DNA from 3 places in the Salmonella sp. A1325 genome. Region 2 is predicted to be linked to each of the others. Evidence: predicted binding sites of a transcription regulator. Region 2 holds the regulator's gene; each other region holds the start of a gene.

Region 1 (8,009 bases), on a different contig from region 2:
GCCCGTACCCGTAAAGAAAATGAGCTGGGCGTAGGATTCTACCAGCCTTAATCCTGCAGGAAAGGCAATAATGCCCGATGGCGCTACGCCTGTCGGGCTTCCTGGTCATGGCCTGTCGCCCGACGGGCCTTGCAATTTTCTCTCTTCATCCCCATCTTCATTGCAATGCTTGCGCCTTTTCCCTATGGCGTGAATAATTTCCTTAGATGCCGGTAAATGTTCAGCGTCCGGCGATACAGACACAAGAGGAACAGTTTGAATATAGACACTCGCGAAATTACCCTTGAGCCCGCAGACAACGCCCGTCTGTTGAGCCTTTGCGGGCCGTTTGATGACAATATTAAACAGCTCGAACGTCGTCTCGGTATTGAAATCAACCGCCGTGACAATCACTTTAAACTGACCGGTCGTCCGATTTGCGTGACCGCGGCGACAGATATTTTGCGAAGTCTGTATGTCGATACCGCACCGATGCGCGGCCAGACTCAGGATATCGAACCTGAACAAATTCATCTGGCGATCAAAGAAGCGCGGGTGCTGGAACAGAGCGCGGAAAGCGTGCCTGACTATGGCAAAGCGATTAATATCAAAACTAAGCGCGGCGTGATTAAACCGCGTACCCCGAACCAGGCGCAGTACATCGCCAATATTCTCGATCACGATATTACCTTTGGCGTCGGCCCGGCGGGTACCGGTAAAACTTATCTTGCGGTCGCCGCTGCGGTAGACGCCCTGGAGCGCCAGGAGATTCGCCGTATTCTGCTGACCCGTCCGGCGGTGGAAGCGGGCGAAAAACTGGGCTTCCTGCCAGGCGATTTAAGTCAGAAAGTGGACCCGTACCTGCGTCCGCTGTATGACGCGCTGTTCGAAATGCTCGGCTTTGAAAAAGTCGAGAAGCTGATTGAACGCAATGTGATTGAAGTCGCGCCGCTGGCCTATATGCGCGGACGCACATTAAACGACGCCTTTATCATTCTGGATGAAAGCCAGAACACCACTATCGAACAGATGAAGATGTTCCTGACGCGTATCGGCTTTAACTCGAAAGCGGTGATCACCGGTGACGTGACGCAGATTGACCTGCCACGCAACACCAAATCCGGCTTGCGTCATGCCATTGAAGTGCTGGCGGAAGTCGATGAAATCAGCTTTAACTTCTTCCACAGCGAAGACGTGGTGCGCCATCCGGTCGTTGCCCGCATTGTTAACGCCTATGAAGCCTGGGAAGAGGCAGAACAAAAACGCAAAGCGGCGTTGGCGGCAGAGCGTAAGCGTGAAGCCCAGGAGCAGGAGCAGAAATGAGCCAGGTGATCCTCGATTTACAGTTGGCCTGTGAAAACCACGCGGGCCTACCGGATGAAGCTCAGTTTCAACGCTGGCTGGACGGCGTTATTCCGCAGTTTCAGGAAGAGGCGGAAGTCACAATCCGTCTGGTGGATGAGGCCGAAAGCCACGACCTTAATTTAACGTACCGCGGGAAAGATAAACCCACTAATGTTCTCTCCTTCCCGTTTGAAGCGCCCCCCGGCATTGAAATGCCGCTACTGGGCGATCTGATTATTTGCCGTCAGGTCGTGGAGCAGGAAGCGCAGGAACAGAGCAAGCCGCTGGAGGCACACTGGGCGCACATGGTCGTGCACGGTAGCCTGCATTTGCTGGGTTACGATCATATCGACGATGACGAAGCGGAAGAGATGGAGTCTCTCGAAACGGAGATTATGCTTGCTATGGGCTATGAGGATCCGTACATTGCCGAGAAGATTGCAGAATAGTAGCTTGCCGGATGGCGGCGCTTGCGCCTTATCCGGCCTACATTCATGCCTTTTGTAGGCCTGATAAGCGTAGCGCCATCAGGCAAAACATGCCGTCACAGCTGAGTATACGCATGACGAGCTTTGTATTAACTAACATGAGAACCCATACGACGCCATGAGCGACGACAATTCACACAGTAGTGACACAGTAAACAGTAAAAAGGGATTTTTTTCCCTGCTACTCAGCCAGCTTTTCCACGGTGAACCTAAAAACCGCGATGAGTTGCTGGCGCTGATCCGTGATTCCGGGCAGAACGAGCTTATCGATGAAGATACGCGCGATATGCTCGAAGGCGTAATGGACATCGCCGACCAGCGCGTTCGCGATATTATGATCCCGCGCTCCCAGATGATTACCCTGAAACGCAACCAGACGCTGGACGAATGTCTCGATGTTATCATCGAGTCCGCCCACTCGCGTTTTCCGGTGATCAGCGAAGATAAAGATCACATTGAAGGGATTCTGATGGCCAAAGATTTGCTGCCGTTTATGCGCAGCGATGCCGAAGCCTTCAGCATGGACAAAGTGTTACGCCCCGCGGTTGTCGTACCGGAGAGCAAACGGGTTGACCGTATGCTCAAGGAATTCCGCTCCCAGCGCTACCATATGGCCATCGTTATCGATGAGTTTGGCGGCGTTTCCGGCCTGGTGACTATCGAAGACATCCTCGAACTGATTGTCGGTGAAATTGAAGATGAGTATGACGAAGAAGACGATATCGACTTCCGTCAGCTTAGCCGCCATACCTGGACGATTCGCGCGCTGGCGTCGATTGAAGACTTCAATGACGCTTTCGGCACCCACTTCAGCGATGAAGAGGTCGATACCATCGGCGGGCTGGTGATGCAGGCGTTCGGCCATTTACCGGCCCGCGGCGAAACCATTGACATTGATGGTTACCAGTTCAAAGTGGCGATGGCCGATAGTCGTCGTATTATTCAGGTGCATGTCAGGATCCCGGATGACTCGCCCCAGCCAAAACTGGACGAATAACAGCAATAGTGGACTAAAAATGGCATTTGCCTCGTTAATTGAACGCCAGCGTATTCGCCTGCTGCTGGCGTTATTATTCGGCGCCTGCGGAACACTGGCTTTCTCTCCGTATGACGTCTGGCCCGCAGCGATAGTGTCGCTTATCGGGCTGCAGGCCTTAACGTTCAATCGCCGCCCGCTCCAGTCTGCCGCCATCGGCTATTGCTGGGGACTCGGACTTTTCGGTAGCGGGATTAACTGGGTTTATGTCAGTATCGCGCAGTTTGGCGGCATGCCGGGCCCGGTTAACGTTTTTCTGGTGGTGCTGCTTGCAGCTTATCTCTCGCTGTATACCGGACTGTTTGCCGGGATTTTGTCGCGCCTGTGGCCAAAAACCAACTGGCTGCGCGTCGCTATCGCCGCGCCTGCAATATGGCAAATCACCGAATTTTTACGCGGCTGGGTGCTGACCGGCTTCCCCTGGCTGCAATTTGGCTATAGTCAGGTCGACGGCCCGCTAAAAGGCCTGGCGCCGGTAATGGGCGTCGAAGCGATCAACTTCCTGCTGATGATGGTCAGCGGCCTGTTAGCGCTGGCACTGGCGACGCGGAACTGGCGTCCGCTGGCTGTCGCCGTGATTCTGTTTGCTTTGCCCTTTCCGCTACGTTATATCCAGTGGTTTACGCTGGAACCGACCAAAGCGACCCAAGTATCGCTGGTGCAGGGCGATATCCCGCAGTCGCTGAAGTGGGACGAAAACCAGCTACTGAATACGCTAAAAATTTATCTCAACGAAACCCGCCCAGAGTTAGGCAAATCACAGATTATTATCTGGCCTGAGTCGGCGATTCCGGATCTCGAAATCAATCAGCAGCCCTTCCTTCGTTCGCTGGACGAAATGTTACGCGAAAAAAATAGCACGCTGATCACCGGTATTGTCGATGCACGTCTCAATAAACAGAATCGATACGACACCTACAATACGATTATTACGTTGGGCAAAGATAATCCATACAGTTATGACTCGCCCAATCGCTACAATAAAAATCACCTTGTGCCCTTTGGCGAGTTCGTTCCGCTGGAGTCTATCCTGCGTCCGCTGGCGCCGTTCTTCGATCTGCCCATGTCCTCCTTTAGTCGCGGCCCTTATATCCAGCCGCAGTTACATGCGCACGACTATAAGCTGACGGCGGCAATCTGTTATGAAATTATTCTTGGCGAACAGGTGCGGGATAACTTCCGCCCGGACACCGACTATCTGCTGACGATTTCTAACGACGCCTGGTTTGGTAAGTCCATTGGCCCGTGGCAACATTTCCAGATGGCGCGGATGCGTTCGCTGGAGCTGGCGCGTCCGTTGCTGCGCAGTACTAATAACGGTATTACGGCGGTGATTGGCCCGCAGGGCGAAATTCAGGCGATGATCCCGCAGTTCACACGCCAGGTACTGACCACCCACGTCACGCCAACCACGGGGTTAACTCCCTATGCCCGTACCGGCAACTGGCCGCTATGGGTACTGACCGCGCTGTTTACTTTTGGCGCGGTAGTGATGAGTCTGCGACAACGACGGAAATAATCTCTCCCCAGGCCGGATAGCGCTTCATTTATCCGGCCTGAAAATCCTCCTTTTCCCCCATTCTGGCACGTCTATTGCTTTGTTAAACATGGCAAACCTGTTCTGGCTGCTTGTGCAACCTGGTCGCACCAAAATCGATCATCGGTAGCACCTGAACGGTGCAATGTAGGATTTTTGCCTCTGAACGGTGCGGCGCACTTCGCAAAAATAAACAATATCGCAGCAAAATATTTACAACAAGCCACACTAAATGTTAACAAACATACATAACACTGCACGCGCAAGTTGCAGGCAATAACAACATCACAATAGCTATCAATGCGTCGACGGCGCAGATGATAAAGGAGTTGGATATGCAATTACGTAAGCTAACCACAGCAATGCTGGTCATGGGACTGTCTGCGGGCCTTGCGCACGCAGAAGATGGCGCGCCTGCCGCTGGTAGCACCCTGGACAAGATCGCTAAAAATGGCGTGATCGTCGTCGGGCATCGCGAATCTTCTGTGCCCTTTTCTTATTACGACAACCAGCAGAAAGTGGTCGGCTATTCCCAGGACTACTCCAACGCCATTGTGGAAGCGGTAAAAAAGAAACTTAACAAGCCCGATCTGCAGGTGAAGCTGATCCCGATCACCTCGCAAAACCGTATTCCGCTGTTGCAAAACGGAACCTTCGATTTTGAATGTGGTTCAACGACTAACAATCTTGAGCGCCAGAAACAGGCCGCCTTCTCCGATACGATTTTCGTCGTCGGGACGCGACTGCTGACTAAAAAAGGCGGCGATATTAAAGATTTCCCGGATCTGAAAGGCAAAGCGGTCGTCGTCACCTCCGGGACGACCTCTGAAATTCTGCTGCATAAGCTTAACGAAGAGCAAAAGATGGGGATGCGTATTATTAGCGCGAAAGACCACGGTGACTCGTTCCGCACCCTGGAAAGCGGCCGCGCCGTCGCCTTTATGATGGATGACGCGCTGTTGGCCGGCGAGCGCGCCAAAGCCAAGAAACCGGATAACTGGGAGATTGTCGGTAAACCGCAGTCCCAGGAAGCCTACGGCTGTATGCTGCGTAAAAACGACCCTGAGTTTAAAAAGCTGATGGACGATACCATCGCCCAGGCGCAAACCTCCGGCGAAGCGGAAAAGTGGTTTGATAAGTGGTTTAAAAATCCGATCCCACCGAAAAACCTGAACATGAATTTCGAGTTGTCTGACGAGATGAAAGCCCTGTTCAAAGCACCGAATGATAAAGCGCTTAACTAACTAAAACTAAATGGGACGGGACTCCTGTCCTCTCGATTGTCGCTCAGCACGGACAGACTATAAGCCTGATGGTCGTTCCCCCTCGGGCCTGAAACCGCAAATCGCCGGGCAACAATCTTCGAGGGTAGCGCTGCTACCCTTTTTTTTCGGAGTAGATGTATGTCAATAGACTGGAACTGGGGTATTTTTTTACAGGAAGCCCCCTTCGGCAATACCACCTATCTCGGCTGGCTATGGAGTGGTTTTCAGGTCACCGTAGCCCTTTCGATTACCGCCTGGATTATCGCTTTCCTGGTAGGATCTATTTTCGGCATTTTACGTACCGTTCCCAACCGTTTCCTCTCCGGACTGGGCACATTGTACGTAGAACTGTTCCGTAACGTGCCGCTGATCGTGCAATTCTTCACCTGGTACCTGGTGGTGCCTGAACTGTTGCCGGAAGATCTTGGCATGTGGTTTAAGGCGGAACTCGATCCCAATATTCAGTTTTTCCTCTCCTCAATGATCTGTCTGGGACTGTTTACCGCCGCCCGCGTTTGCGAACAGGTGCGCGCCGCGATTCAGTCTCTGCCTCGCGGACAGAAGAACGCGGCGCTGGCGATGGGGCTAACGCTGCCGCAGGCTTATCGCTATGTCCTGCTGCCGAATGCCTATCGCGTTATCGTGCCGCCAATGACGTCAGAGATGATGAACCTGGTGAAAAACTCGGCTATTGCCTCAACCATCGGCCTGGTGGATATGGCGGCGCAGGCAGGCAAACTGTTGGATTACTCAGCGCACGCCTGGGAATCCTTCACCGCCATTACGCTGGCCTATGTGCTGATTAACGCCGTTATCATGCTGGTCATGAGCCTGGTTGAACGCAAAGTCCGCCTGCCGGGCAACGTGGGGAGCAAATAATGTACGAATTTGACTGGAGTTCGATTATCCCCTCACTGCCTTACCTGCTGGCCGGGCTGGTCATCACGCTGAAGATTACCGTCACCGCCGTTGTCGTGGGGATAGTCTGGGGAACCATTCTGGCCGTCATGCGCCTCTCAAGCTTTACCCCTATCGCCTGGTTTGCTAAAGCGTATGTTAACGTTTTCCGTTCCATCCCGTTGGTCATGGTCTTGCTGTGGTTTTATCTGATTGTACCCGGCTTTCTGCAAAACGTGCTGGGACTATCGCCGAAAACCGATATCCGCCTGATCTCCGCGATGGTGGCATTCTCTATGTTTGAAGCGGCCTACTATTCCGAGATTATTCGCGCCGGTATTCAAAGTATTTCCCGCGGGCAGTCCAGCGCCGCGCTGGCGCTGGGGATGACCCACTGGCAGTCGATGAAGCTCATTATTCTGCCGCAGGCGTTTCGGGCGATGGTGCCGCTGTTGCTTACACAGGGCATCGTGCTATTTCAGGACACCTCTTTAGTTTATGTACTCAGCCTGGCGGACTTCTTCCGCACCGCGTCGACTATCGGCGAGCGTGACGGTACTCAGGTCGAAATGATTCTGTTCGCCGGCGCCGTTTATTTTGTTATCAGCCTGAGCGCGTCGTTGCTGGTCAGCTATTTGAAGAAAAGGACAGTTTAATGATTACCCTGAAAAATGTTTCAAAATGGTATGGTCACTTTCAGGTGCTGACCGATTGTTCAACAGAAGTGAAAAAAGGTGAAGTGGTGGTAGTCTGCGGGCCATCGGGTTCCGGTAAATCCACGCTAATTAAGACCGTCAACGGTCTGGAACCGGTGCAAAAAGGCGAAATTACCGTTAACGGCATTATTGTGAACGACAAAAAAACCGATCTGGCGAAACTGCGTTCCCGCGTGGGCATGGTATTCCAGCACTTCGAGCTATTTCCCCACCTGTCGATCATCGAAAACCTGACGCTGGCGCAGGTGAAAGTACTGAAACGCGATAAGGCCGCCGCCCGCGATAAAGGCCTGAAGCTGCTGGAGCGCGTTGGCCTGTCTGCGCATGCCAACAAGTTCCCGGCGCAGCTTTCCGGCGGTCAGCAGCAGCGCGTCGCGATCGCCCGCGCGCTATGTATGGACCCCATTGCCATGTTATTCGATGAACCGACTTCCGCGCTCGATCCGGAAATGATCAACGAGGTGCTGGACGTGATGGTCGAACTGGCGAACGAAGGGATGACCATGATGGTGGTGACGCACGAAATGGGCTTTGCCCGTAAAGTGGCTAACCGGGTGATCTTTATGGATGAAGGTAAAATCGTCGAAGATTCGCCAAAAGAGGAGTTCTTCGCTAACCCCAGTTCCGATCGCGCAAAAGACTTCCTTGCAAAAATCCTGCACTAATCTTCCCGGCGCGCACGTCAGAGTGCGCGCTATCTCACGCTTTACCGCTTCGCTTCTCGAAACGTATCCAGCCGGGCGTTAA
Region 2 (8,009 bases):
TCAATCGGGATACCATGTTTAAAGCCGAAGGACTCAAATACCATCGTCAGTTCGCGCTCGCGTTTGCCCAACAGCCGGGTACGCAGCATCTCCGCCAGCTCATGGACGGACATTTCTGAAGTGTCGACGATCAGATCCGCACGTGAGCGTAACGGCTCCAGCAAGTCACTCTCTTTATCGATCGCACTCTCTAAAGAAAGGTTTTTGCTGGAAAGCGGATGCAAACGGCGCGTGTCGCTGTAGCGGCGAATCAAGGTATTGCGGTCGGCATCAAGAAACAGCAATTGCGGCGAGAAAGCGCCAGGCAGATTATTCATCGCCTGTTCAAAAATCTCAGGTGATTCAGGCATATTGCGCACATCAATGCTGACGGCGGCGGAAATCTGGCGATCGGCCAGCGTTCGCGCCAGATCGGGCAACAGCACGACGGGGAGGTTATCCACGCAGTAAAATCCCATATCTTCCAGCGCGCGCAGAGCGACAGATTTACCTGATCCGGAACGCCCGCTGACGATCATCAGTACCATGTACCGTTTCTCCTCACAACGACAGAAAGAAATGCCATTGAGTTGTTATGCCTCATTCTGCTCACCTTCGGTGTCAGTAATGATTTGATACAGCTCTTCATCATTCAGCGCCGCGCGCAGGCGGCGGCAGATCGTTTTATCCGCCAGACGTTTCGCTACCAGCGACAGCGTGTGCAGATGCGTTTTAGTTTGATCGGCGGGCACCAGCAGGGCGAAGAGGAGATCGACCGGCTGGTTATCGATGGCGTCGAACGCGATCGGCGTTTCGAGCTGAACGAACACGCCGACGGCGCGTAAGGTATCTTCTTCCAGTTTCCCGTGCGGGATGGCGATACCATTACCAATACCGGTACTGCCCATTTTTTCGCGTGTCAGAATGGCTTCAAACACGACCTGAGGAGGTAAACTGAGCTGTTTTGCCGCCAGTTCGCTGATGATTTCCAGCGCGCGTTTCTTACTCTGACAATGAACGCCGCTACGCGTACACTCCTGGTTAAGTACACTGCTCAGTTGTAGAGTCGTATCGTTATTTATCATAATTTCACCTAAGAACCTGTCCTGTCAGGTTGATGGCCAGGTTCGGAGCGCTAACTGTACAAATGGCCCGTTGTGTCACACAACAGGCCGTCCTGCACTGGCTAACTGCCCGGACAATTAGTGTTGTTTCAGTTTATCTTTATGCCTGGTTAACTGCCTTGCCAGTTTATCAATCAAGCCGTCAATGGCGGCATACATATCCTGGCCTTCCGCGCTGGCGTGAATTTCGCCGCCGTTAACGTGTAGCGTCGCATCCGAGATATGCGTGACCTTCTCCACTTTCAACACCACGTATACCTGATTAATCCGCTCAAAATACTGTTCAAGTTTGGCGAATTTTGTCGTCACAAATTCACGCAGGGCTTCAGTAATTTCGACATTATGTCCGGTGATATTGAGCTGCATAGTGTCTTCCTTATCGGTTGGGTCAAACCAGCTGTTTGCGTTGGTTTGACGGCGGAATGGATAAAGACTCTCGGTACTTCGCAACAGTGCGGCGCGCCACCATGATACCTTGTTCTGACAGCAGAGAGGTTAACTTGCTGTCGCTCAGTGGTTTCGCGGGGTTTTCCGCCGCAATTAACTTCTTCACCAGCGCGCGAATCGCGGTGGAAGAGGCTTCGCCTCCGCCTTCGGTATTGACGTGGCTGGAAAAGAAATATTTGAGTTCAAAAATACCGCGCGGGCTGTGCAAATACTTCTGCGTGGTCACGCGGGATATGGTGGATTCGTGCATCTCGACGGCCTGGGCGATATCCGCCAGTACCATCGGTTTCATATATTCTTCGCCCTGTTCAAAAAAGGCTTGCTGTTGCTCGACGATGCAGCGACTGACGCGCAGCAGCGTGTCGTTGCGGCTTTCAAGGCTTTTTATCAGCCATTTCGCATCCTGTAAATTACTGCGGATGAACTGGCTGTCGGCATCGTTGCGCGCGCTATTGCACATGGCGGCATAGTGCTGGTTAATCTGTAAACGGGGAATACTGTCGCTATTAAGCTCCACCGTCCAGCGACCGTTATGCTTGCGTACCAGCACATCCGGGATAACGTACTCCGGCTCGCCGGTCTGGATCGATTGGCCGGGTCTGGGATCGAGCGACTGAATCAGGTTTACCGCCTCTTTCAGCACCTCTTCTTTTAGTCGGGTAACGCGCATCAACGTGCGGAAATCGTGGTTGGCCAGCAGATCAAGGTGATCGCAGATAATGAGCCGCGCCTCTTCCAGCCACGGCGTGGATTTGTCGAATTGTGAAAGCTGGATCAGCAGACAGTCGCGAAGATCTTTTGCCGCGACGCCCACCGGATCAAAACGCTGAATACGCTTCAGGACGGCTTCGACCTCATCGAGATCCACCTCTACATCGCCCATGCTTTCGCGAATTTCATCCAGGGATACGGTGAGATAGCCGGTATCATCTACCGCGTCGACAATGGATGTCGCAATAGCGCGATCGGTGTCCGAGAAGGGCGTTAGCTCAACCTGCCACATCAGATAATCCTGCAACGACTGCGTCGTTTCACCCTGATAGACGGGCAGCTCATCGTCGATATAATCGCCGCTGGGGCCGGACGGCGTCCCGGCGGTGTAAATTTCATCCCAACTGGCGTCAAGCGGCAGCTCTTCCGGCATCTCTTTTTGTTCGAGCGCGTCGGCGGTATCGAGAGGATCGTTATCCTGAGGTTGCTGAGTGTCGATTTCGTCATGAAGATCGGTTTGCTCAAGCAGCGGGTTATTTTCCAGCGCTTGCTGGAGTTCCTGCTGAAGTTCCAGCGTAGACAACTGCAACAGACGGATAGCCTGTTGTAGCTGAGGCGTCATCGCCAGTTGTTGGCTAAGCCTGAGTTGCAAACCTTGCTTCATATTCAGAGTCGTTTTCTCCCGCTAGAGCAGCATAGCCCTCTACCCTATCAGAGTCTGAAGTCTTCCCCAAGATATACACGCTTAACGTGTTCGTCTTGCAGGATTTCTGTCGGCGTACCGTGGGCAATAAGGTGGCCCTGGCTCACGATATAGGCACGTTCACAGACTGCCAGCGTCTCACGGACGTTATGGTCGGTGATCAGCACGCCGAGCCCGCTATCGCGCAGATGCTCGATAATGCGTTTGATGTCGATAACGGAAATCGGGTCAACGCCGGCAAAGGGTTCATCCAGCAGGATAAATTTGGGATTAGCGGCCAACGCGCGGGCTATTTCTACACGACGGCGTTCACCACCGGACAGCGCCTGTCCCATGCTGTCGCGCAGATGCTCGATATGAAACTCTTCCATCAGCTCGTTGGCGCGGTCTTCTCGCTGTTCTGCGGTCAAATCGTCACGAATTTGCAGTACCGCCATCAGGTTATCAAATACGCTGAGACGGCGGAAAATAGAGGCTTCCTGCGGCAAATAGCCGATACCGCGGCGCGCACGCGCGTGCAGCGGCAGCAGACTGATATCTTCATCATCGATGATGATATTGCCCGCGTCACGCGGCACGATACCGACGACCATATAAAAGGTGGTGGTTTTACCCGCGCCGTTTGGGCCGAGCAGCCCGACAATCTCCCCGGAGTTAACGGTCAGACTGACATCTTCCACTACGCGACGGCCTTTATAGGCCTTCGCCAGATTCTTTGCAGTTAATGTTGCCATAACGAATTAGTTACTCTTCTTTTGCGCCGGAGTCTGGCCTTTGTTTTTGTCTTGCAACTGCGACGGCACCAGAACGGTGGTGACGCGTTTGCCTTTCTCGCTGAAGGCCTGCATTTTCTGCTCTTTCACCAGGTAGGTGATTTTGTCGCCGGTAATGTTGCTGTCAAGCTGCTCCAGATAAGCGTTGCCGGTCAGCACCACAAAATCTTTCGCCAGCTCGTAGTGCATATGGGAAGCGTGGCCTTTCACCGGCTTACCGTTGTCCTGCATCTGGTAGAAGGTGGCCGGATTGCCGTAACCGTCGATCACCTCTTTCCCCTGTTCGCCGCCAGGGCGGGTAACCACGACTTTATCGGCGTTGATCTTAATCGTGCCCTGGGTCATCACCACGTTGCCCGTAAAGGTCACGACGTTGCCTTGCATATCCAGCGACTGTTGATCCGAGTCAATATGAATAGGCTGTTCGGTATCGCCCGTGACGGCGAAGGCCGGAATGCTGGCGGCCAGCAGCGAGCCGGCAAGCATAAGATTAAGGCTGAGTTTGTTTGTTTTGAATTTCATAAGAGGTTCTAACCTTTTCAATCAGCTCGGCGTTCTTGCTGCGTAAGTTACCGCGCATTTTCAGTCCGCTGGAGTTAAATGTTGTGCCGTATAACGTCACCAGATCGTTCGAGGTAACATCCTGCGTCACCAGATTAATCTGCGCGTTATCGGTGGTAATTCTGCGTAATTGAGCGTCAGGCACCAGGGCGTTGACTTCAACATGGCCATACAGATAGAGCATCCGATCGTTAGTCAATTTGGCTTTATCGGCCTTGATCGACCATGTCGGCACTTTATCCTTATCAAAGGTGGTTAATACCGGTTGCGTAAACCATGAGACCGCCTGATCGGAAAAATATTCAACGTGCTGCGCGATCAGACGATAGCTCAACGCGCCTTCCGGACTGTACACGACGGTATCCGTATGCTCGCTTTTATACGTGGGATCGTTGCTGTTGACCATCACGGCAGCAGGATCGTCTTTATCCGCCAGATTGATACCAATCAGTACCAGAATGGCCAGTGACAGTAGAATGATAACCCAACGTCTGGTTTTACTCATATCGATTGCCCTTTGGCCTCATCCAGCTTGCCCTGCGCCAGCAGCAGCAAATCGCACACCTCACGTACCGCGCCGCGCCCGCCGGCAATGTGCGTCACATAGTCAGCGCGGGGGATCAGCAGCGGATGCGCATCCGCAACGGCAACGCTTAACCCCACTTTTTCCATCACTGGCCAGTCAATCAGATCATCGCCGACATAGGCAACATTTTCCGGCGCAATGGCCAGTTTTTCCAGCAGATCGCTAAAGGCGATCAGCTTATTCGACTGTCCCTGATAAAGATGGACAATCCCCAGCGTGGCGCAGCGATCTTCTACAAGTTTAGCCTTTCGTCCGGTAATAATGGCAACCTCGATATTGGAGGTCAAAGCACAGCGAATACCATAGCCGTCACGAACGTTGAAAGCCTTCAGCTCTTCGCCGTTATTGCCCATATAAATCAGGCCGTCAGACAATACGCCATCCACGTCCAGGATGAGCAGGCGGATATTCTCCGCTTTGGTCATGACATGGGTGCTGACGGGGCCATAACAGGTCGCAAGCGACGCACCTGCTTTACTCATCGTTAATTATCCTTGAGTTTCTACACGACGCCTGCACGCAGGAGATCATGCATATGTAACACACCGAGTAACTGGTCGCCATCAGCAACCAGTACGGAGGTGATATGGCGGGACTGCATTAAATTCAGCGCATCGACAGCGAGAATACCGGGACGCACGCGAATGCCCCCTGGCGTCATCACCTCGGCGATCCCCAACTGGCGCATATCGCCGCCCATATCGAACACGCGACGTAAATCGCCGTCGGTGAAGATACCGTCGATCTTCATGGATTCATCGCAAATGACGGTCATACCGAGATTTTTACGCGTAATTTCTAGCAGCGCATCACGCAGGGTGGCATGTTTATTAACATGCGGGATCTCATCGCCAGTATGCATAATATCGCTTACGCGCAGCAGTAGCTTACGTCCCAGCGCGCCGCCAGGATGCGACAGAGCGAAATCCTCGGCGGTAAAGCCGCGCGCTTTTAACAACGCCACGGCGAGCGCGTCGCCCATCACCAGCGTTGCGGTGGTACTAGTGGTAGGCGCCAGGCCTAACGGACACGCTTCTTTGGGCACTTTAACACACAGATGCACATCTGCCGCACGCGCCATGCTGCTTTCCGGTCGCCCGGTAATGCAAATTAACGGTACGTGCAGCCGTTTAAGCACCGGTATTAGCGCCGCGATCTCGCTGGATTCGCCGGAGTTGGAGATAGCGATAACCACATCCTGCGGCGTAACCATCCCCAAATCGCCGTGCGCGGCTTCGCCTGGATGTACAAAAAAGGAAGAGGTGCCGGTACTGGCGAACGTGGCGGCCATTTTCCGTCCGATATGACCGGATTTTCCCATCCCCATGACCACCACTTTTCCGGTGCAGTTGAACATTTTTTCACAGGCCAGCGTGAAATGCTGGTTGATATATTGATCAAGCTCCGCCAGGCCTTCACGTTCAATTTCCAGGACCTCTTTGCCTGCCTGCTGAAAGTCAAACCCCGGTTGCAACGCTAAATGCGACATAATCCGTTTCCAGTTATCCAACAAGAAGTGGCGATAGCCAATAGAGCATCGCCAGCCATACGATAAACCCGCCGGTCAGCAGTATACCTGCGCCCCGACCAATCTGACGCGGATGCCGCCAGCAAAGTAAAGCGAAAACCACGCTAACCAGCAACATCACGCTATAATCACGCCCAAATGCCAGCGGGTTGATCTCCCCCGGCGCGATCAGCGCAGGCAGTCCCAGCACGATGGCGAGATTAAAAATATTGGCGCCAATGAGATTACCAACGGCAATATCATTTTCGCCTTTTCGCACGCCGGCAATCGCCGTCGCCAGCTCTGGCAGACTGGTGCCGACGGCGATGACTGTCAGACCGAGCGTTAATTCACTCATGGCGAAATAGTTCGCCAGCACCGTAGCGTTATCGATTACCATGCGCGTCGCCATCGGCATGATGACCAGCGCAATGCCCAGCCATAAGAACGCGACGGGGAGCCCGCCTTCGCGCGGCAGCTCCGCCAGTTGTTCGCGGGTGAGGCTGTCATTCCCCTGGCGTTCGGCCAGACGCGCGATTTTAACAATGAATAACAGCCATAGCACAGCCAGAAGCAGGAGAAAGATACCATCACTGCGGCTTAACTGTCCGTCATGCAGTACGGAACCGGCTACCACGCTAACAAATAACATTAATGGCAATTCGCGACGTAAAACATCGGAATGCACGGTAAATGGACGAACCAGCGCCGCCAGCCCTAAGATCAGCAAAATATTGGTGATGTTAGAACCGAGCGCCGCGCCGACGGCCAAATCGAGCTGACCGTGTAGCGATGCGGCGACCGACACAATAATTTCCGGCAGCGAGGTGCCGATACTCACGACCGTCATCCCGATGATCAGCGGGGGAATACCGAATGTACGGCATAAAATAGAGGCCGCAAACACCAGACGATCGGCGCCGTAGGCCACCAGAAGCAAACCAATTATGAGTAGCGCCATCGCTAAAAGCATCTAAAGTCCTTTCTTCAGGTATACTCGCCGGTCCCCTGGAAGGGATATCTGGAAGCCGTAACGAAGTCCTAATTTTGACTTTATGCGGCTAAAAAGTAAAACGAATGCCAGCTTTCGCTAACCCTGTCAGTTAATATTCTGTAATTATGTCGAACCCATGGTTAAATTCAGCGCCATGGTTACCTCAACAAGGCAATACGAAGGATGAATCAATGGGTCAGTCTGCGGCCAATTTAGTCGATATGCGCGACGTCAGCTTTTCCCGTGGCGAACGCTGCATTTTCGATAATATTTCCCTGACGGTGCCGCGCGGGAAGATCACGGCGATCATGGGGCCGTCGGGCATCGGTAAAACCACGCTGTTGCGCCTGATTGGCGGACAGATCCCGCCGGATAAGGGCGAGATCTTATTTGATGGCGAGAATGTGCCGGCCATGTCCCGTTCGCGGCTCTACACCGTCCGCAAACGTATGAGTATGCTGTTTCAGTCGGGAGCGCTGTTTACCGACATGAACGTGTTTGACAATGTGGCCTATCCGCTACGGGAGCACACCAATTTACCCGCGCCGCTGCTAAAAAGCGTTGTGATGATGAAACTGGAAGCTGTCGGGCTGCGCGGTGCGGCAAAACTGATGCCTTCCGAGC
Region 3 (8,009 bases), on a different contig from region 2:
GCCTCCATAAACAGGCTATTAATCAACTGTTGCATAGCCTGGCCGCCGCTGCCGTGGGCGAGTTGTATATTGTTCAAACTTCACACTCCTGCTGACGATACTGATACCAGGCGGCGCATGCGCCTTCGGAAGAGACCATCAGCGCGCCGAACGCGGTCTCTGGATTACATGTTTTACCAAATAGCGGGCACTGATGCGGCTTGCATCTGCCGGTCAGCACTTCGCCGCAGCGGGCGCGCGGATCGTCATAGACCTGCTGCGGCGCTGGGCGGAAATGCGCTTCGGCGTCAAAGCGCTGATACTCTGGCGTCAGGTGGACGCCGGAGGATTCAATCACGCCCAGACCGCGCCACTCGCTATCGCCATTAACGCAGAACACATCGGCGATGGCCTGCTGCGCCAGCATGTTTCCGGCATCCGGCACCACGCGACGGTATTGGTTTTCAACCTGGCTTAGGGCCGCTATTTTCTGCTCAACCAGCATGACCACGCCTTGCAGTAGATCAAGCGGTTCGAATCCAGCCACCACCAGCGGGCGATTAAAATCGGCGGCGATAAACTGGTACGCCTCGGTGCCGATGACCATGCTGACGTGGCCTGGCGCAAGAAAGGCGTCAATGCCGTTGTCCGGCTGCTCCAGTAAGCTACGCAGCGTCGGGATCAGCGTAATGTGCTGGCAGAAAAAGTAGAAGTTTCGCACGTCACGCTGTTTTGCCTGCTGTAGCGTGATGGCGGTGGTCGGCATGGTGGTTTCAAAGCCCAGCCCGAAAAATACCACTTTGCGGGTCGGGTTATCCTGCGCCAGCTTCAGCGCGTCCATCGGAGAATAAACAATACGCACATCCGCGCCGCGCGCTTTAGCCTGCAACAGAGAACCCTGTTTCCCCGGCACGCGCATGGCATCGCCAAAGGTGCAGAAAATCACCTCCGGATGACTGGCGATTTCCACGCAACTGTCGATACGTCCCATCGGCAGCACGCAGACCGGACAACCGGGGCCGTGAATAAACTCCACGTTTTCGGGCAGTAACTGATCGAGACCAAATTTAAAAATCGCGTGGGTATGACCCCCGCAGACTTCCATAATGCGCAACGGACGTTCGGCAGTGTAAGGAAGAAGGGCGGCGCGTTCACGCAGGTGTTCAATGAGCTGCATCACCTGTTCCGGCGCACGGTACTCGTCAACAAAACGCATTATCTCTCCTCACCATACAGCAGTGCGCCGACGTCCGGCTCAACATCAAACATATTTTGTAGCGCGTCGAGCGTGTCGCGCGCTTCCGCTTCGTTAATGACGCTCATGGCGAATCCGACATGAACCAGCACCCACTGACCCAGACGCGGCTGACCGTTTTCATCACAACTGCCGACTAATGTGAGATCGACGTCGCGCTGAATGCCGCAGACGTCAACTTTTGCCTGATTGCCGTCAATGGCGCGGATTTGACCCGGCACGCCTATGCACATCGCTGCGCCTCCAGCCAGGCCAGCCACTGATCCATGCCTTCGCCGCTGGTGGCGGAAATCAGGATAATTTCAATCTCCGGGTTCACTTCACGCGCGCTGGCGATGCACTTCTCAACGTCAAAATTGAGGTAGGGCAGCAGATCGACTTTATTGAGCAGCATGAGCGACGCAGCGGCAAACATATGGGGATATTTCAGCGGCTTATCTTCACCTTCGGTCACGGAAAGCACTGCGACTTTATGCTTTTCGCCCAGATCGAAGCTGGCCGGGCAGACAAGATTACCGACGTTTTCGATAAACAGAATACCGTGGTCATCCAGCGGCAGGCGCGGCGCGGCGTCGGCGATCATTTGCGCGTCAAGATGGCAGCCTTTACCGGTGTTGACCTGAATGGCGGGCGTGCCGGTAGCGCGGATGCGGGCGGCGTCGTTCACTGTCTGCTGGTCGCCTTCAATCACCGCGCACGGTACACGGTCTTTCAATTTCATTAGCGTTTCAGTCAGCAGGGTGGTTTTACCTGACCCGGGGCTGGACACCAGGTTGAGCACCAGTTGCTGGCGGGCGGCGAAACGGGCGCGGTTGCGCTCAGCCAGACGATTATTTTTGTCCAGCACGTCGATTTCAACCTCCAGCATCCGCCGCTGACTCATACCAGGCGCGTGAGTTCCGGCTTCGCCGTGGCCGTAATGCAGATCGCCTTCTGCGGTCTGACTTGGGGTAAAGTCAGGCGTTTTAATGCCGGTAATATTCAGCGCCGGGCGAGCCGCTGGGGCAAAGGGCGCGCTACGAAACGCTGAGTGCGGATTATGTTCATCGCCTTCTATATAAAGGTTGCCTTCAGCGCAACCGCAAGTCGTACACATCGCTTACTCCTGATCTTTTTCTTGTTACAGGCTTTCTGCCGGATGGCGACGCGAGCGTCTATCCGGCATTAATCTTCAGTTTCATCAATCTCTATGCGCCGAATTTGTAAGCCGTCATCGGCCACAATTCGCAGCGTATCGCTATGACATTGCGGACAACGACGTACACGGTGGGTTAACAACGTGACATATTGTTGACAATGCTCACACCAGCATTCGGCTTCCTGTTCTTCGAGGTGCAGTTTACAACCTTCTGCTATCGTGCCGCGGCATACCAGATCAAAACAAAAGGAAAGAGCGCTGGTTTCCACGCAAGAAAATGCGCCAATTTTGATCCAGACGGCTGTCACACGTTTTGCACCGTATGCTGAAGCCTGTTGTTCAATCAATTCCAGTGCCCGTTGGCAGAGGGTGATTTCGTGCATATCGCCTCCCGTAGTGGTTGCCCCTGTAAAGCAATATTTATGCCAATATTTTTATCCCCTGGCAGGTTAATGTCGACGATGACGAAATGACATGTCGTCACCGCGTCGAAACGGCAGTAACTGCGCTCGTCTGCCATTAAAAACAACAAGTTAAAAATTGGCATGGAAAATGCTTAACGCAGGCATCTCTGTTAAATGGGTAACCTGACATGACTATTTGGGAAATAAGCGAAAAGGCCGATTACATCGCGCAGCGGCATCGTCGCCTACAGGACCAGTGGCATATTTACTGCAACTCGCTGGTTCAGGGGATCACCCTCTCGAAAGCGCGCCTGCATCACGCAATGAGCTGCGCGCCGGAAAGGGATCTTTGCTTTGTCCTGTTTGAGCACTTTCGTATTTACGTCGCGTTGGCGGATGGTTTTAACAGCCACACCATTGAGTACTACGTTGAAACCAAAGATGGCGAAGATAAGCAATTGATTGCACAGGCGCAGCTCGATATCGATGGCAAGGTTGATGAACGGGTTAACAACCGCGATCGCGAGCAGGTGCTGGAGCACTATCTGGAAAAAATCGCCAGCGTTTACGACAGCCTCTATACCGCTGTAGAAACCAACTCGCCGGTTAATTTGCGTCAATTGGTAAAGGGAAACAGCCCGGCGGTATAAGCCTGAGGTGTTGCCCGCTTTGATTCTCGATATGGCGTTGCGCCATGTCATGAATGTTTTGGGGATGGGCGTGTCGATAAGTGTCGAAAATGACATTTCAACGGCATGTTTTCGTCAAAAATGACAATCACCTGAGGAATGCCTGGTGAATCGTTTTGTAATTGCTGACTCCACTCTCTGTATCGGCTGCCACACCTGTGAGGCCGCCTGTTCAGAGACGCATCGCCAGCATGGCCTGCAGTCAATGCCGCGCCTGAAAGTGATGCTGAATGAAAAAGAATCTGCGCCGCAGCTTTGTCACCACTGTGAAGATGCGCCATGCGCCACGGTATGCCCGGTTAACGCGATTAATCGCGTTGACGGCGCTGTCCAGCTTAATGAAAGCCTGTGCGTGAGCTGCAAACTGTGCGGTATTGCCTGTCCGTTTGGCGCTATTGAGTTTTCCGGCAGCCGTCCGCTGCATATTCCGGCGAACGCCAATACGCCGAAAGCGCCGCCCGCGCCGCCAGCGCCTGCGCGCGTCAGTACGTTGCTCGACTGGGTGCCGGGCGTACGCGCTATCGCGGTGAAATGCGACCTGTGCAGCTTTGACGAGCAAGGCCCGGCCTGTGTGCGGATGTGCCCGACTAAAGCGCTACACCTGGTGGATAACACGGATATCGCCCGCGCCAGCAAACGTAAACGTGAGCTGACATTTAATACCGATTTTGGCGATCTCACCTTGTTTCAGCAGGCTCAGAGTGGGGATGCATAATGAGTTCACTTTCACTGATTACTAGCGGCGTCGCGTGGTTTGCCGCCGCCGCCGTTCTGGCGTTTCTGTTTTCGTTTCATAAAGCGCTGAGCGGCTGGATTGCCGGTATCGGCGGCGCGGTCGGCAGCCTGTGTACGGCAGGCGCGGGGTTCACCGCGCTGACCAGCGCCGTTACGGTGAGCGGCGTGATGCCGTTTACCGGTCACATGCTGCAAATTACGCCGCTGAATGCTATCTGGCTGATTACGCTCGGGCTGTGCGGCCTGTTCGTCAGCCTGTTCAATATCGACTGGCATCGCCATCCACAGGTAAAAGCCAACGGACTGTTGATCAACCTGCTGATGGCGGCAGCCGTCTGCGCCGTGGTCGCCAGTAACCTGGGGACGATGGTGGTGATGGCGGAAATCATGGCGCTCTGCGCCGTGTTCCTCACCGGCGGTAGCAAAGAGGGCAAACTGTGGTTTGCGCTGGGCCGTCTCGGTACGCTGCTGCTGGCAATCGCCTGCTGGCTGGTGTGGCAGCGCTACGGCACGCTGGATCTGGGGCTGCTTGATCAACGCGCTCAGCAACTGCCGCTGGGCTCCGATATCTGGCTGCTCGGCGTTATCGGTTTTGGTCTGCTGGCCGGGATTATCCCGCTACACGGTTGGGTGCCGCAGGCGCACGCCAACGCCAGCGCTCCCGCCGCCGCGCTGTTCTCGACCGTGGTGATGAAAATCGGGCTGCTGGGCATTCTCACGCTATCTCTGCTTGGCGGCAATGCGCCGCTGTGGTGGGGCGTGGCGCTGTTGGTGCTTGGGATGATCACCGCCTTTGTCGGTGGTCTGTACGCGCTGATGGAGCATAACATTCAGCGCCTGCTGGCCTATCACACGCTGGAAAATATCGGCATCATTTTGCTCGGTCTGGGCGCAGGCGTTACCGGGATTGCTCTCAATCAGCCGGTACTGATCGCGCTGGGTCTGACCGGCGGGCTCTATCACCTGCTGAACCATAGCCTGTTCAAAAGCGTGCTGTTTCTGGGCGCGGGCAGCATCTGGTTCCGTACCGGTCATCGCGATATCGAAAAACTGGGCGGTATTGGTAAACGGATGCCGGTTATTTCTATCGCCATGCTGGTCGGTCTGATGGCGATGGCTGCGTTGCCGCCGCTGAACGGCTTTGCCGGCGAGTGGGTGATTTACCAGTCCTTCTTCAAACTGGGCAACAGCGGCGCGTTTGTTGGTCGTCTGTTAGGACCGCTGCTGGCGGTTGGCCTGGCGATTACCGGCGCGCTGGCGGTGATGTGTATGGCGAAAGTTTACGGCGTGACGTTCCTTGGCGCGCCGCGCACGAAGGAAGCTGAAAATGCCAGCTGCGCGCCGATCCTGATGGGCGTCAGCGTGGTGGCATTGGCGATTTGCTGTGTACTGGGCGGGGTTGCCGCGCCGTGGCTGCTGCCGATGATTTCCACTGCGGTACCGTTGCCGCTGGAAACCGCGCACACCACCGTATCGCAGCCGATGATCACGCTGCTGTTGGTCGCCTGTCCGCTACTGCCGTTCATCATTATGGCGATGTTCAAAGGCAACCGTCTGCCGTCGCGTTCTCGCGGCGCGGCCTGGGTGTGCGGCTACGATCATGAGCAGTCGATGGTGATTACCGCGCACGGTTTTGCCATGCCGGTGAAAGAGGCCTTTGCCCCGGTACTTAAACTGCGTAAATGGCTTAACCCGGTATCGCTGGTGCCGGGCTGGCAGAACGCGGCGGCCGCGGTGCTGTTCCGTCGTCTGGCGCTGATTGAGCTGGCGGTGCTGGTGGTGATTGTGGTTTCACGAGGAGCCTGAAAATGAGTGTGTTTTATCCGTTAATTCAGGCGCTGGTGCTATTTGCCGTTGCGCCATTGCTGTCCGGTATTACTCGCGTGGCGCGCGCCCGTCTACACAATCGCCGTGGGCCGGGCGTGTTGCAGGAGTACCGCGACATTATCAAACTGCTCGGTCGTCAGAGTATTGCGCCCGCTGATTCTGGCTGGGTTTTTCGCCTGACGCCGTTTGTGATGGTCGGCGTGATGCTGACTATCGCCACCGCGCTGCCGGTTGTCACCGTTGGATCTCCGTTGCCGCAACTGGGTGATTTAATCACCCTGATTTACCTGTTCGCCATCGCGCGCTTCTTCTTCTCTATTGCAGGCCTGGATACCGGCAGTCCGTTCACCGCGATCGGCGCCAGCCGTGAAGCGATGCTCGGCGTGCTGGTGGAGCCGATTCTGCTGCTGGGTCTGTGGGTCGCCGCGCAGGTGGCGGGTTCAACTCATATCAGCAATATCGCCGACACCATTTATCACTGGCCTGTCGCGCGCAGTATTCCGCTGATTCTGGCGCTGTGCGCCTGCGCCTTCGCCACCTTTATCGAAATGGGCAAGCTGCCGTTCGACCTGGCGGAAGCGGAGCAGGAGTTGCAGGAAGGGCCGTTGACCGAATACAGCGGTAGCGGCTTTGCGGTGCTGAAATGGGGCATCAGCCTTAAGCAACTGGTGGTGCTGCAAATGTTCGTCGGCGTGTTTCTGCCGTGGGGACAGATGGAAACCTTCAGCTCAGGCGGACTGTTGCTGGCGCTGGTGATTGCCATCGTCAAGCTGATTGTCGGCGTACTGGTGATCGCCCTGTTTGAAAACAGCATGGCGCGACTGCGTTTTTGCGCCACTTCACGCGTGACCTGGGCCGGTTTTGGGTTTGCGTTTTTAGCCTTCGTCTCCTTGCTGGCGGCGTGATTTAAGAGAGTTTGAGCATGTCTGAAGAAAAATTAGGTCAACAATACCTTGCGGCGCTGCACCAGGCGTTTCCGGGCGTCGTGCTGGACGAAGCCTGGCAGACCAAAGATCAGCTGACTATTACGGTAAAAGTGAACTATCTGCCGGAAGTGGTGGAGTTTCTTTACTACCAGCAGGGTGGGTGGTTGTCGGTGCTGTTCGGTAATGACGAACGCCAGTTGTGCGGCCACTATGCCGTTTATTACGTGCTGTCGATGGAGCAGGGCACGAAGTGCTGGATTACCGTCCGCGTTGAAGTGGATGCCAATAAGCTGGAATTCCCATCCGTTACGCCGCGTGTGCCGGCTGCCGTGTGGGGTGAGCGCGAAGTACGCGACATGTACGGTTTAATCCCGGTCGGTCTGCCGGACGAGCGCCGTCTGGTGCTGCCGGACGACTGGCCGGATGAGCTCTATCCGCTGCGTAAAGACAGTATGGATTATCGTCAGCGCCCGGCACCGACCACCGATGAGGAAACCTACGAGTTCATTAACGAGCTGGGTGACAAGAAAAATAACGTGGTGCCGATTGGCCCGCTGCACGTGACCTCCGATGAGCCCGGTCACTTCCGTCTGTTTGTTGACGGCGAGAACATCATCGACGCCGACTACCGTCTGTTCTATGTCCACCGCGGCATGGAAAAACTGGCGGAAACCCGCATGGGTTATAACGAAGTCACCTTCCTGTCGGATCGCGTGTGTGGTATCTGCGGCTTCGCCCACAGCACCGCCTACACCACTTCCGTGGAAAACGCGATGGGCATTCAGGTGCCGGAACGTGCGCAGATGATCCGCGCTATTCTGCTGGAAGTGGAACGCCTGCACTCGCATCTGCTCAACCTCGGCCTGGCCTGCCACTTTACCGGCTTTGACTCCGGCTTTATGCAGTTCTTCCGCGTGCGTGAAACCTCCATGAAGATGGCGGAGATACTGACCGGGGCGCGCAAAACTTACGGACTGAACCTGATCGGCGGGATTCGCCGCGATCTGCTCAAAGAGGACATGATCCAGACCCGTCAACTGGCGCAGCAGATGCGTC

The links. Region 2 encodes sigma-54, which starts transcription at its own class of promoters, with help from an activator protein. Its sites were predicted from a motif close to GTTGGCACANNTTTCGCTNT; they were not measured.
Region 1: a site for sigma-54 is predicted at 4,428-4,447, ahead of NAZ64_RS08905 (amino acid ABC transporter substrate-binding protein). Genes of this name have one in related genera too.
Region 3: a site for sigma-54 is predicted at 2,783-2,802, ahead of hypA (hydrogenase maturation nickel metallochaperone HypA). Genes of this name have one in related genera too.

The regions. Positions count from the first base shown of each region.
Region 1 is NZ_JAMLWO010000003.1:403,283-411,291, reverse strand. It holds gene miaB (tRNA (N6-isopentenyl adenosine(37)-C2)-methylthiotransferase MiaB) at 1-51, shown strand, start outside; gene NAZ64_RS08925 (PhoH family protein) at 256-1,302, shown strand; gene ybeY (rRNA maturation RNase YbeY) at 1,299-1,772, shown strand; gene corC (CNNM family magnesium/cobalt transport protein CorC) at 1,930-2,808, shown strand; gene lnt (apolipoprotein N-acyltransferase) at 2,828-4,366, shown strand; gene NAZ64_RS08905 (amino acid ABC transporter substrate-binding protein) at 4,720-5,628, shown strand; gene gltJ (glutamate/aspartate ABC transporter permease GltJ) at 5,788-6,528, shown strand; gene gltK (glutamate/aspartate ABC transporter permease GltK) at 6,528-7,202, shown strand; gene gltL (glutamate/aspartate ABC transporter ATP-binding protein GltL) at 7,202-7,927, shown strand.
Region 2 is NZ_JAMLWO010000016.1:32,131-40,139, forward strand. It holds gene rapZ (RNase adapter RapZ) at 1-527, opposite strand, end outside; gene ptsN (PTS IIA-like nitrogen regulatory protein PtsN) at 573-1,064, opposite strand; gene hpf (ribosome hibernation promoting factor) at 1,182-1,469, opposite strand; gene rpoN (RNA polymerase factor sigma-54) at 1,492-2,925, opposite strand; gene lptB (LPS export ABC transporter ATP-binding protein) at 2,973-3,698, opposite strand; gene lptA (lipopolysaccharide ABC transporter substrate-binding protein LptA) at 3,705-4,259, opposite strand; gene lptC (LPS export ABC transporter periplasmic protein LptC) at 4,228-4,803, opposite strand; gene kdsC (3-deoxy-manno-octulosonate-8-phosphatase KdsC) at 4,800-5,366, opposite strand; gene kdsD (arabinose-5-phosphate isomerase KdsD) at 5,387-6,373, opposite strand; gene NAZ64_RS21300 (calcium/sodium antiporter) at 6,387-7,364, opposite strand; gene mlaF (phospholipid ABC transporter ATP-binding protein MlaF) at 7,577-8,009, shown strand, end outside.
Region 3 is NZ_JAMLWO010000002.1:129,975-137,983, reverse strand. It holds gene hypE (hydrogenase expression/formation protein HypE) at 1-77, opposite strand, end outside; gene hypD (hydrogenase formation protein HypD) at 74-1,195, opposite strand; gene hypC (hydrogenase 3 maturation protein HypC) at 1,195-1,467, opposite strand; gene hypB (hydrogenase nickel incorporation protein HypB) at 1,458-2,330, opposite strand; gene hypA (hydrogenase maturation nickel metallochaperone HypA) at 2,399-2,755, opposite strand; gene hycA (formate hydrogenlyase regulator HycA) at 2,965-3,426, shown strand; gene hycB (formate hydrogenlyase subunit HycB) at 3,572-4,180, shown strand; gene hycC (formate hydrogenlyase subunit 3) at 4,180-6,006, shown strand; gene NAZ64_RS04550 (respiratory chain complex I subunit 1 family protein) at 6,009-6,932, shown strand; gene hycE (formate hydrogenlyase subunit HycE) at 6,950-8,009, shown strand, end outside.